DNA from 2 places in the Streptomyces sp. NPDC055632 genome. Region 1 is predicted to be linked to the other one. Evidence: riboswitches for the same ligand, from Rfam matches in the RefSeq annotation. Region 1 holds a riboswitch; the other holds the start of a gene.
What was found. Region 1 has a riboswitch for ZMP and ZTP ahead of ACWGSR_RS17725 (bifunctional 5,10-methylenetetrahydrofolate dehydrogenase/5,10-methenyltetrahydrofolate cyclohydrolase). Riboswitches for the same ligand answer to the same signal wherever they lie in the genome.
Positions count from the first base shown of each region.

Region 2: linked by a shared signal. The riboswitch ahead of ACWGSR_RS06095 (serine hydroxymethyltransferase) and the one ahead of ACWGSR_RS17725 (bifunctional 5,10-methylenetetrahydrofolate dehydrogenase/5,10-methenyltetrahydrofolate cyclohydrolase) in region 1 are both predicted to bind ZMP and ZTP.

Region 1 covers NZ_JBSHHY010000012.1:70,109-74,478, reverse strand. The annotation lists gene ACWGSR_RS17740 (alpha/beta fold hydrolase) at 1-277, opposite strand, end outside; gene ACWGSR_RS17735 (DUF1206 domain-containing protein) at 463-1,293, shown strand; gene ACWGSR_RS17730 (terpene synthase family protein) at 1,345-2,298, opposite strand; ZMP/ZTP riboswitch at 2,554-2,659, shown strand; gene ACWGSR_RS17725 (bifunctional 5,10-methylenetetrahydrofolate dehydrogenase/5,10-methenyltetrahydrofolate cyclohydrolase) at 2,688-3,542, shown strand; gene ACWGSR_RS17720 (hypothetical protein) at 3,550-4,370, shown strand, end outside.
Region 2 covers NZ_JBSHHY010000003.1:188,585-192,954, forward strand. The annotation lists gene ACWGSR_RS06080 (PIN domain-containing protein) at 1-109, opposite strand, end outside; gene ACWGSR_RS06085 (hypothetical protein) at 109-369, opposite strand; gene rocD (ornithine--oxo-acid transaminase) at 487-1,692, opposite strand; ZMP/ZTP riboswitch at 1,800-1,890, shown strand; gene ACWGSR_RS06095 (serine hydroxymethyltransferase) at 1,963-3,264, shown strand; gene trpS (tryptophan--tRNA ligase) at 3,573-4,370, shown strand, end outside.

The DNA.
Region 1 (4,370 bases):
ATCCGACCAGATGTGCCGGACCGCCGACCACCCGCTCCAGGAACGCCACCGTGTCGTCCGCCATGTCCCGGTACGACAGCGGCCCGGCCACGTCGGGGGTGTGCCCGTGCGAGCGCCGCTCGGGCAGGAAGAGCCGGTACGCGCCGGCGAGGTCGGGACGCTGGGCGCCCCACGTCTCGTTGGTGCAGAAGCCGCCGTGCAGCAGGACCAGCGGGTCGCCCTCGCCCTCGGTCTCGTACCAGGTCCTGACCCCGGGAAGGTCAGCGTATGCGCCCATGTCGTCCAGGCCCTCTCCGGATCGCCCCCTGATCCCGCCCAGTCTCCGCCGGGCGCCGGAGCGGCGCAAACGGTGGTCCGCGCCGGCCCGCGCGGCGCGCCGGTCGGTGTTCGAACGTCCCGCGAGGGTTCGAACGGAGAAGACGGGGCACCCGGTCATTCCGATCCGGGAAGGGGTGAAGGGGCATGAGCGCAGGGGGGTCGACCACGGCCGTCGCGAGAAGAGCGGCCCGTGGGGACGTGGTAAGGGCGGGTGCCCGGGCGGGCTTCGTCGCCCGTGGAGTTCTGTATCTGCTCATAGGAGTCCTGGCCGTACGCATCGGGCTGACGGGCACGGGCGAACAGGCCGACAAGGGAGGAGCCCTCGCGCAGGTCGCCGAGACGCCGTTCGGAGCGGTGATGCTCTGGGCCCTCGGCATCGGACTCGTCGGGATGGCGCTGTGGCGGCTCTCGGAGGCCCTGTTCGGCAGCGCCGGTCCGAAGGGCGACAAGCCGGCCAAGCGGGCCGTGTCCGCCGCCCGGTTCGTCTTCTACGCCGTCTCGGCCTTCTTCGTCCTGTCCTTCGCGACGGGCAACCGGGACAGTGGCGCCGGCTCGACCGACCGGCAGAGCCACGACATCACCGGACGTCTCCTCGACCTGCCGGCGGGACAGTGGCTGGTCGGCGCGGCGGCGGTGGGCTTCCTGGGCGCGGGGCTGTGGATGGGCGGCCGGGCCGTGATGCGGAAGTACCGCAAGCGCCTGAAGTGGGCCACGATGTCCGAGAAGGAGCGGCGCTTCATGGACGTGACCGGCATCGTCGGAGGCGTCGGACGCGGGCTCGTCTTCGCGGCCATCGGTTTCTTCGGCCTGAAGGCGGCGATCGAGTTCGACCCGAACGAGGCCAAGGGCATGGACGACGCGATCCGCTCGTTCGCGCAGACCCCCGCCGGACCGTGGCTGCTGGTCGCCGTGGCCGTCGGACTCGTCCTCTTCGGGATCTTCTCCTTCGGCCAGGCGAAGTGGCGCGACGTCTGATCCGCCGGCCGTGATCCGGACGCCCCGCACGCATACGCGTGCGGGGCGTTCTCAGTTGCCGTAGCGGCCGGTGTCGACCTCCCAGCGGTGATAGCCGGCGATCCAGGAGGAGAGGCCGTCGACGTACCGGCGGGCGGCCTCGTTCCCGGCCGGGGAGAGACCGAGGAGATCGCAGATCCCGGGGACCCGGGCGGACAGCTCCACGAAGCGGTCGACCATCGCCTGGGCCTCTCGCATCACCTGGGCGGCCGCCTCCTCGGGAGTGCCGCCGATCTCCTCGCGGACGATCATCACCATGTTGGCGACGTCACCCCGGGCGAGCTCCTGCGCGTACGAGTGCACGTCATTGGTGAACGACGGTATGTCGGCCGCCAGTTGGCGCATCAGGCGGAAGGTCGGATGGTGCAGCACCTCCTGCGGCACCTCGAACCGGTTGAGCCGCTCGACCATGTCGAAGAGCGTCTCCATGGCGGCCGTGCCCCGGCGGAGCGCCAGATAGCCCTCCCGGTCCGGGAGCCGCCCGGAGAGCCGGCCGGCGGCCTCCGCCGGATGGCAGGCGAAGTACCACTCCCAGTTGTAGGCGCTCCTGGCCCGCCACCGGGCGGACATGCCGCGCGCACTGCGCTCCCAGAGGTCGGCGAAGGCCCGCTCGACGGGGGTGCGGGCGCCGGGCTCGGGGCCGTCCCCGTGCAGGAGGGCCGTCAATCGGGTGCAGACCTCCGCCACCCGCGCGGGGGCCCGGCCGAGACCGGTGTCGAAACCGTCGTCGAAGAGGAAGTAGAAACCGAGCAGGTCCGCGGCGAGGGCGAGGTCGCCGGTGGCGCAGTCGGGACTGGTGAACGCCGCGAGCCGGGGCACCTCCCACCGTTCGTACACCGCCCGGTCGACGGCCCCGGCGAGCCCTTCGTGACGCCGCAGCCACTCCCGGTGGAGCCGGGCGGCGGGCTCCCGGTCCGGATGGCTGTGCGGCGGGAACGGAAGGTCGAGCACTGCGGCGTGGAACACGTGCACCCCCTGGGCATTGGGCCCGGGTGCCACCGACGCCCCCCGGCGCGATCGAAGAGTACTTGAATTGATCACTAACTGCCAGGAATAACAAGGGGATCGAATCCGGATCCGAACGGCCGGGACCCGACCGGCGGCCGGTCGCGGTGGGGCCCGGGACGGTCAGGGACGATTCGTCCCGCGCGAGCGGCCACCGCCCCCGGAGCCCGACCCGGACCTGTCCGAGACTCGCCCCCGGCCCCTCACGTAGAGTGGGGCCCGGGCCGTGACTGGCGCTTGAGGTGGATCACCACCGTGGAGCGGCCCGGCGGAGCGCCCACCGGCGCGGCCGTGCCGAATGCCGTGCGCCTGGGCGAACCACCGGTCAGAGACGACGCCCAGGAGTTGCCATGTCCACCAGCACCGCCGCCCTCATGGACGGTACGGCCCTCGCCCGCCGCACGGTCGAGGAGACCGCCGCCCGCGCCGCCGAGGTCACCCGCCGCACCGGCGTCACCCCCTGTCTCGCGACCGTCCTGGTCGGCGAGGACCCCGCCTCCGTGACGTACGTGAAGATGAAGCAGAACCGTTGCGCGAAGGCCGGGATCCGCTCCAGGCACGTCGAGCTGCCCGCCACCACGACGACCGAGGAACTCGTCGCCGCGATCACCGCCCTCTCCCTGGACCCCGAGGTCCACGGCATCCTCCTCCAGCACCCGGTCGGCCCCCACATCGACGAGCGCGCCGCCTTCGAGGCCATCGCCCCGGAGAAGGACGTCGACGGCGTGACCACGGCCTCCTTCGCCGCCATGGGCTTCGGCCTCCCCGGCTTCGTCTCCTGCACCCCCGGCGGCATCATGCGCCTCCTCGACGCGTACGACGTCGAACTGAGCGGCAAGCGGGCCGTCGTGGTGGGCCGCAGCGCCATCCTCGGCAAGCCGGCCGGCCTGCTCCTCCTCGGCCGCGACGCCACCGTCACCTACTGCCACTCCCGCACCCGGGAGCTCTCCTCGGTCGTCCGCGAGGCCGACGTCCTCGTCGCCGCCGTCGGCAGGCCGAACTTCATCAAGGGCGAGGACATCAAGCCCGGCGCCGTCGTCGTCGACGCCGGCTACAACCCGGGCAACATCGGCGACGTCGACTTCGCGTCGGCCGCCGAGCGCGCCTCCCTCATCACCCCGGTCCCCGGCGGTGTCGGCCCCATGACCATCGCCGTGCTCCTCGCCCAGACGGTCGAGGGCGCCGAGCGCCAGCTGGGACTGTAGGACGGCCATGACGGGAAGGCGGCAGGGCGCGCGTTCGGCGGTCGTCACGATGCTGTACGGACGACGCCCGGCCGACGGGGAACGCCGGGGCCGCGACCACCGGCCGGCGGCGCGCCGCGCCCGCTGGTTCGGCACACCGCTCGTGCCGCTGCTCGCGGCCGCCGTGGTGGCGACCGCCTTCCTGTCCGTCCGGGGCGGGGAGGACGACGGGAACCCGATGAGCGCGCCGTCCCCCGTCGTCACCGAGGACACCGGCACGGACACCGCCCCTCCCGCGACCGGCAGCCCGTCGCCGGGCGCGTCCGGCGCCGGGAGCACCGACACGCCGGAACCCGGCACGACACGGGACGGCGCGCCGACGACCGCGGCCACGCGGGGCGGCACGCCGACCCGTACGGAGCCCGGAGACCGGACCCCGCGCACGGACGCGTCACCCGTGCCGTCCCGGACCGGGAGCACCCCCTCCGCGAGCACCGCCCCGACCCCCTCCCGCACCCCGAAGGGCGAACGGCGCTCCGGGCGGCCCGTCTCCTTCGAGGCACTGCGCGTGGGCGACTGCTTCGACATCGACCGCGACGCTCCGGGCACCGTCGTCCGGCGCCCCTGCGACACGCCGCACTCCGCCGAACTCGTCTCCCGCCCCCGGCTGACCGGCCGCTACGCCACGGACCGGGCGGTGCGCGAGGCGGCCACGGAACTCTGCCGCGAGCCGCTGCGCCGCAAGGCCGCCCGACAGCCGCTCGGCACGCGCTGGACGACCTTCGTCCAGTACCCGTACCGGACGAGCCACCTCCTCGGCTCGGACACCGCCGCCTGCAGCCTGGTCGC
Region 2 (4,370 bases), on a different contig from region 1:
CGACGCGCACGCCCTCCTCCGTGGCGGCCTGGACGAAGGCGAGGACCGTCCGGTCCTTGAGGTACAGCTTCGAAAGGCCCTCGCTGTCCAGGAGCAGGGTGCCGGGCATCAGGCGGCGACCCCGCCCGCCGGTCCGTCCTGGGCCGCGTCGTGGCGCAGGACGGACCGGGCGGCCTCGACCTCGGCGCGGGTCAGCGGATCGTGATCGGTCTCGAAGTCGGTGACGATCTCACGCAGCCGCTCCATCGCCAGGCGCTGTTCCAGAGCCTCAGCGACGTACGCGGAGAAGCCGCCCGGTCCGACCTGGGCGCGCACGGTCTCGGCGAGCTCCTCGGGCAGACTGATCGAGTACTTCTTGCTACCACTCATGCTGCCCATGCTACCGATGGTAGGAAAGCTCCGTGGGCGGTTTGCGGAGACCGCCCACCGGGGCGCGGCGCCTCCGTGCACGCCTCGCCGTCCCGCCCCGGCACCGGGCGGCCGCCCTCAGTCCGCCAGCACCCCCCGCAACTGCTCGAGACCCCAGTCCAGGTCCTCCTTCGAGATGACCAGCGGCGGGGCGATGCGGATCGTCGAGCCGTGGGTGTCCTTCACCAGGACCCCCCGGTCGAGCAGCCGCTCCGAGATCTCCCGGCCCGTGCCCTTCGACGGGGCGATGTCCACGCCCGCCCACAGCCCGCGCCCCCGCACCGCCTCCACCGCGCCGCCGCCCACCAGGAGCCCCAGCTCCGCGTGGAGGTGGTCGCCCAGCTCCGCCGCCCGCTCCTGGTACTCGCCCGTCCGCAGCATCGCGATCACCTCCAGGGCCACCGCGCAGGCCAGCGGGTTCCCGCCGAAGGTCGACCCGTGCTCGCCCGGCCGGAAGACCCCGAGCACGTCCCGGTCGGCCACCACCGCCGACACCGGCACCACCCCGCCGCCCAGCGCCTTCCCCAGCAGGTACACGTCCGGCACCACGCCCTCGTGGTCGCACGCGAACGTCCTCCCCGTGCGCCCGAGCCCCGACTGGATCTCGTCCGCCACGAACAGCACGTTCCGCCGCCGGGTCAGCTCCCGCACCCCCGGCAGATAGCCGGCCGGCGGCACCAGGACCCCCGCCTCGCCCTGGATCGGCTCCAGGAGCACCGCCACCGTGTTCTCCGTGACCGCCGCCTCCAGGGCCGTCAGGTCCCCGTACGGCACGATCTCGAACCCCGGCGTGTACGGCCCGAAGCGGTCCCGCGCCTCGTGGTCCGTGGAGAAGCTCACGACCGTCGTCGTCCGGCCGTGGAAGTTGTTCGCCGCCACCACGATCTTCGCGTGCCCGTCCGGCACGCCCTTCACCTCGTACCCCCACTTCCGGGCCGTCTTGACGGCCGTCTCCACCGCCTCCGCCCCCGTGTTCATCGGCAGCACCGCCTCCTTGCCGCACAGCTCCGCGAGCCGCGTGCAGAAGTCGGCGAACCGGTCGTGGTGGAAGGCCCGCGAGGTCAGCGTCACCCGCTCCAGCTGCGCCTTCGCCGCGTCGATCAGACGCCGGTTGCCGTGCCCGAAGTTGAGCGCCGAGTACCCGGCGAGCAGATCGAGGTACCGGCGCCCCTCGACGTCGGTCATCCAGGCGCCGTCCGCCGAGGCGACGACGACCGGAAGGGGGTGGTAGTTGTGGGCGCTGTGCGCCTCCGCGGAAGCGATCGCGTCTTCTGTCCTCGACACGGGATCTCCGTTCGTCCTGCGGCCCGGGGTGGATGTGCCCCCTTTTCCTATCGTCGCTCGCATACCGGACGGGGAAACCTCCGACACGGCCGGGCCGCTACGCTGACGGCACGCACGGCGACTGGCGTACGGGGAAGCGACCCCGGGGGAGCCGTGCGCGGCAGACCACACGAGGCGCCGCCCGCCTGGGCGTCCCGGGACCGAAGTCCCGCGTGGCGCCGCGCCTCACGCAGTGCCCCGGGACCCCGCCCACGCCCGGAGGACACCACCGTGACCACCACCGCCGCCGTTGGAACGACCACCACCGTCGGGACCGCCGCCCACCCCGCCCTCGCCGCCGCCGACCCCGAACTCGCCGCCCTCGTCGGCGCCGAGGAGCGGCTCCAGGCCGACACCCTGCGCCTCATCCCCAGCGAGAACTACGTCTCCGCCGCCGTCCTCGAAGCCTCCGGCACCGTCCTCCAGAACAAGTACAGCGAGGGCTACCCCGGCCGCCGCTACTACGAGGGCCAGCAGAACATCGACCAGGTCGAGACCCTCGCCGTCGAGCGCGCCAAGGCCCTCTTCGGCGTCGACCACGCCAACGTCCAGCCCTACTCCGGCTCCCCGGCCAACCTCGCCGTCTACCTCGCCTTCGCCGAGCCCGGCGACACCGTCATGGGCATGGCCCTGCCCATGGGCGGCCACCTCACCCACGGCTGGGGCGTCTCCGCCACCGGCTCGTGGTTCCGGGGCGTCCAGTACGGCGTGCGCGCGGACACCGGCCGCGTCGACCTCGACGAGGTCCGCGAACTCGCCCTCAAGGAGCGTCCGAAGGTCATCTTCTGCGGCGGCACCGCCCTGCCCCGCACCATCGACTTCGCCGCCTTCGGCGAGATCGCCCGCGAGGCCGGCGCCGTCCTCGTCGCCGACGTCGCCCACATCGCGGGCCTGATCGCGGGCGGCGCCCACCCCTCCCCGGCCGGCCACGTGGACGTGATCTCCACGACCACCCACAAGACCCTGCGCGGCCCGCGCGGCGCCATGCTCATGGCCCGCGAGGAGCACGCCAGGGCCCTCGACCGGGCCGTCTTCCCCGGCCTCCAGGGCGGCCCGCACAACCAGACCACCGCCGCCATCGCCGTCGCCCTGCGCGAGGCCGCCCAGCCGTCCTTCCGCACCTACGCCCACGCCGTCGTCGCCAACGCGAAGGCCCTCGCCGAGGCGCTCCTCGCCCGCGGCCTCGACCTGGTCTCCGGCGGCACCGACAACCACCTGATCCTCATGGACCTCACCTCCCGGCAGGTCCCCGGCAAGATCGCCGCCAAGGCCCTCGACCGGGCCGGCATCGTCGTCAACCACAACACCGTCCCCTTCGACCCCCGGAAGCCCTTCGACCCCTCCGGCATCCGCATCGGCACTCCCGCCCTCACCTCCCGCGGCCTCGGCACCGGGCACATGGCGTCGGTCGCGGACTGGATCGACCGGGGCGTCACGGCCGCCGGGCGGGGCGACGAGGACGCCCTCGCCGCGATCCGCGCCGAGGTCGCCGACCTGATGGCCGCCTTCCCGGCCCCGGGCCTGCCCGTCTGATCCGGCTGATCCGGCGACCGCCGGAGAGGGGGCGCGGACCGTCGCGCGCACTGTGTTCCTGGTCTCATCCGCCACGGACCACGGCCATCGCGACCGGAGCCGCGCCCCCGCGCGTACCCCGGACACACCGGCCGGCGGGACCCGACACACCGGCCGGAGGAGAACCGCCGCACCGGCCGCGGACGACCCGTCGCACCGGCCGGAAGGGGCCCGCCCCACCGGCCGGGTGGGACCCGTCCCACCGGCCGGGCGGCGCCTGACGCATCGGTCGGGCGGGGACCGGTCCCGCACCTGAGAGAATGATGTGCATGGCCTTTGACAGTCCCCGTGTGCTCTCCGGAATCCAGCCCACCGCCGGCTCGTTCCACCTCGGCAACTACCTCGGCGCCGTCCGCCAGTGGGTCGCCCTCCAGGAGACGCACGACGCCTTCTACATGGTCGTGGACCTGCACGCGATCACGGTCCCGCAGGACCCGGCCGAGCTGCGCGCCAACACCCGGCTCGCCGCCGCCCAGCTGCTCGCCGCCGGCCTCGACCCGGAGCGCTGCACCCTCTTCGTCCAGAGCCACGTCCCCGAGCACGCCCAGCTCGGCTGGGTCATGAACTGCCTCACCGGCTTCGGCGAGGCCTCCCGCATGACCCAGTTCAAGGACAAGTCCGCCAAGCAGGGCGCCGACCGCGCCACCGTCGGCCTCTTCACGTACCCGATCCTCCAGGTCGCGGACATCCTGCTCTACCAGGCGAACGAGGTCCCGGTCGGCGAGGACCAGCGCCAGCACATCGAGCTGACCCGCGACCTCGCGGAGCGGTTCAACGGGCGCTTCGGCGAGACCTTCACGATCCCCTCGCCGCACATCCTGAAGGAGACGGGGAAGATCTACGACCTCCAGGACCCGTCGATCAAGATGAGCAAGTCGGCCTCCACGCCGAAGGGCCTCATCAACCTCCTGGACGACCCGAAGGTCACCGCGAAGAAGGTCAAGAGCGCCGTCACCGACACCGACACGGTGATCCGCTTCGACCCGGAGAACAAGGCCGGCGTCTCCAACCTCCTCGGCATCCTCTCCACCCTCACCGGGAAGAGCGTCCCCGACCTGGAGAGGGAC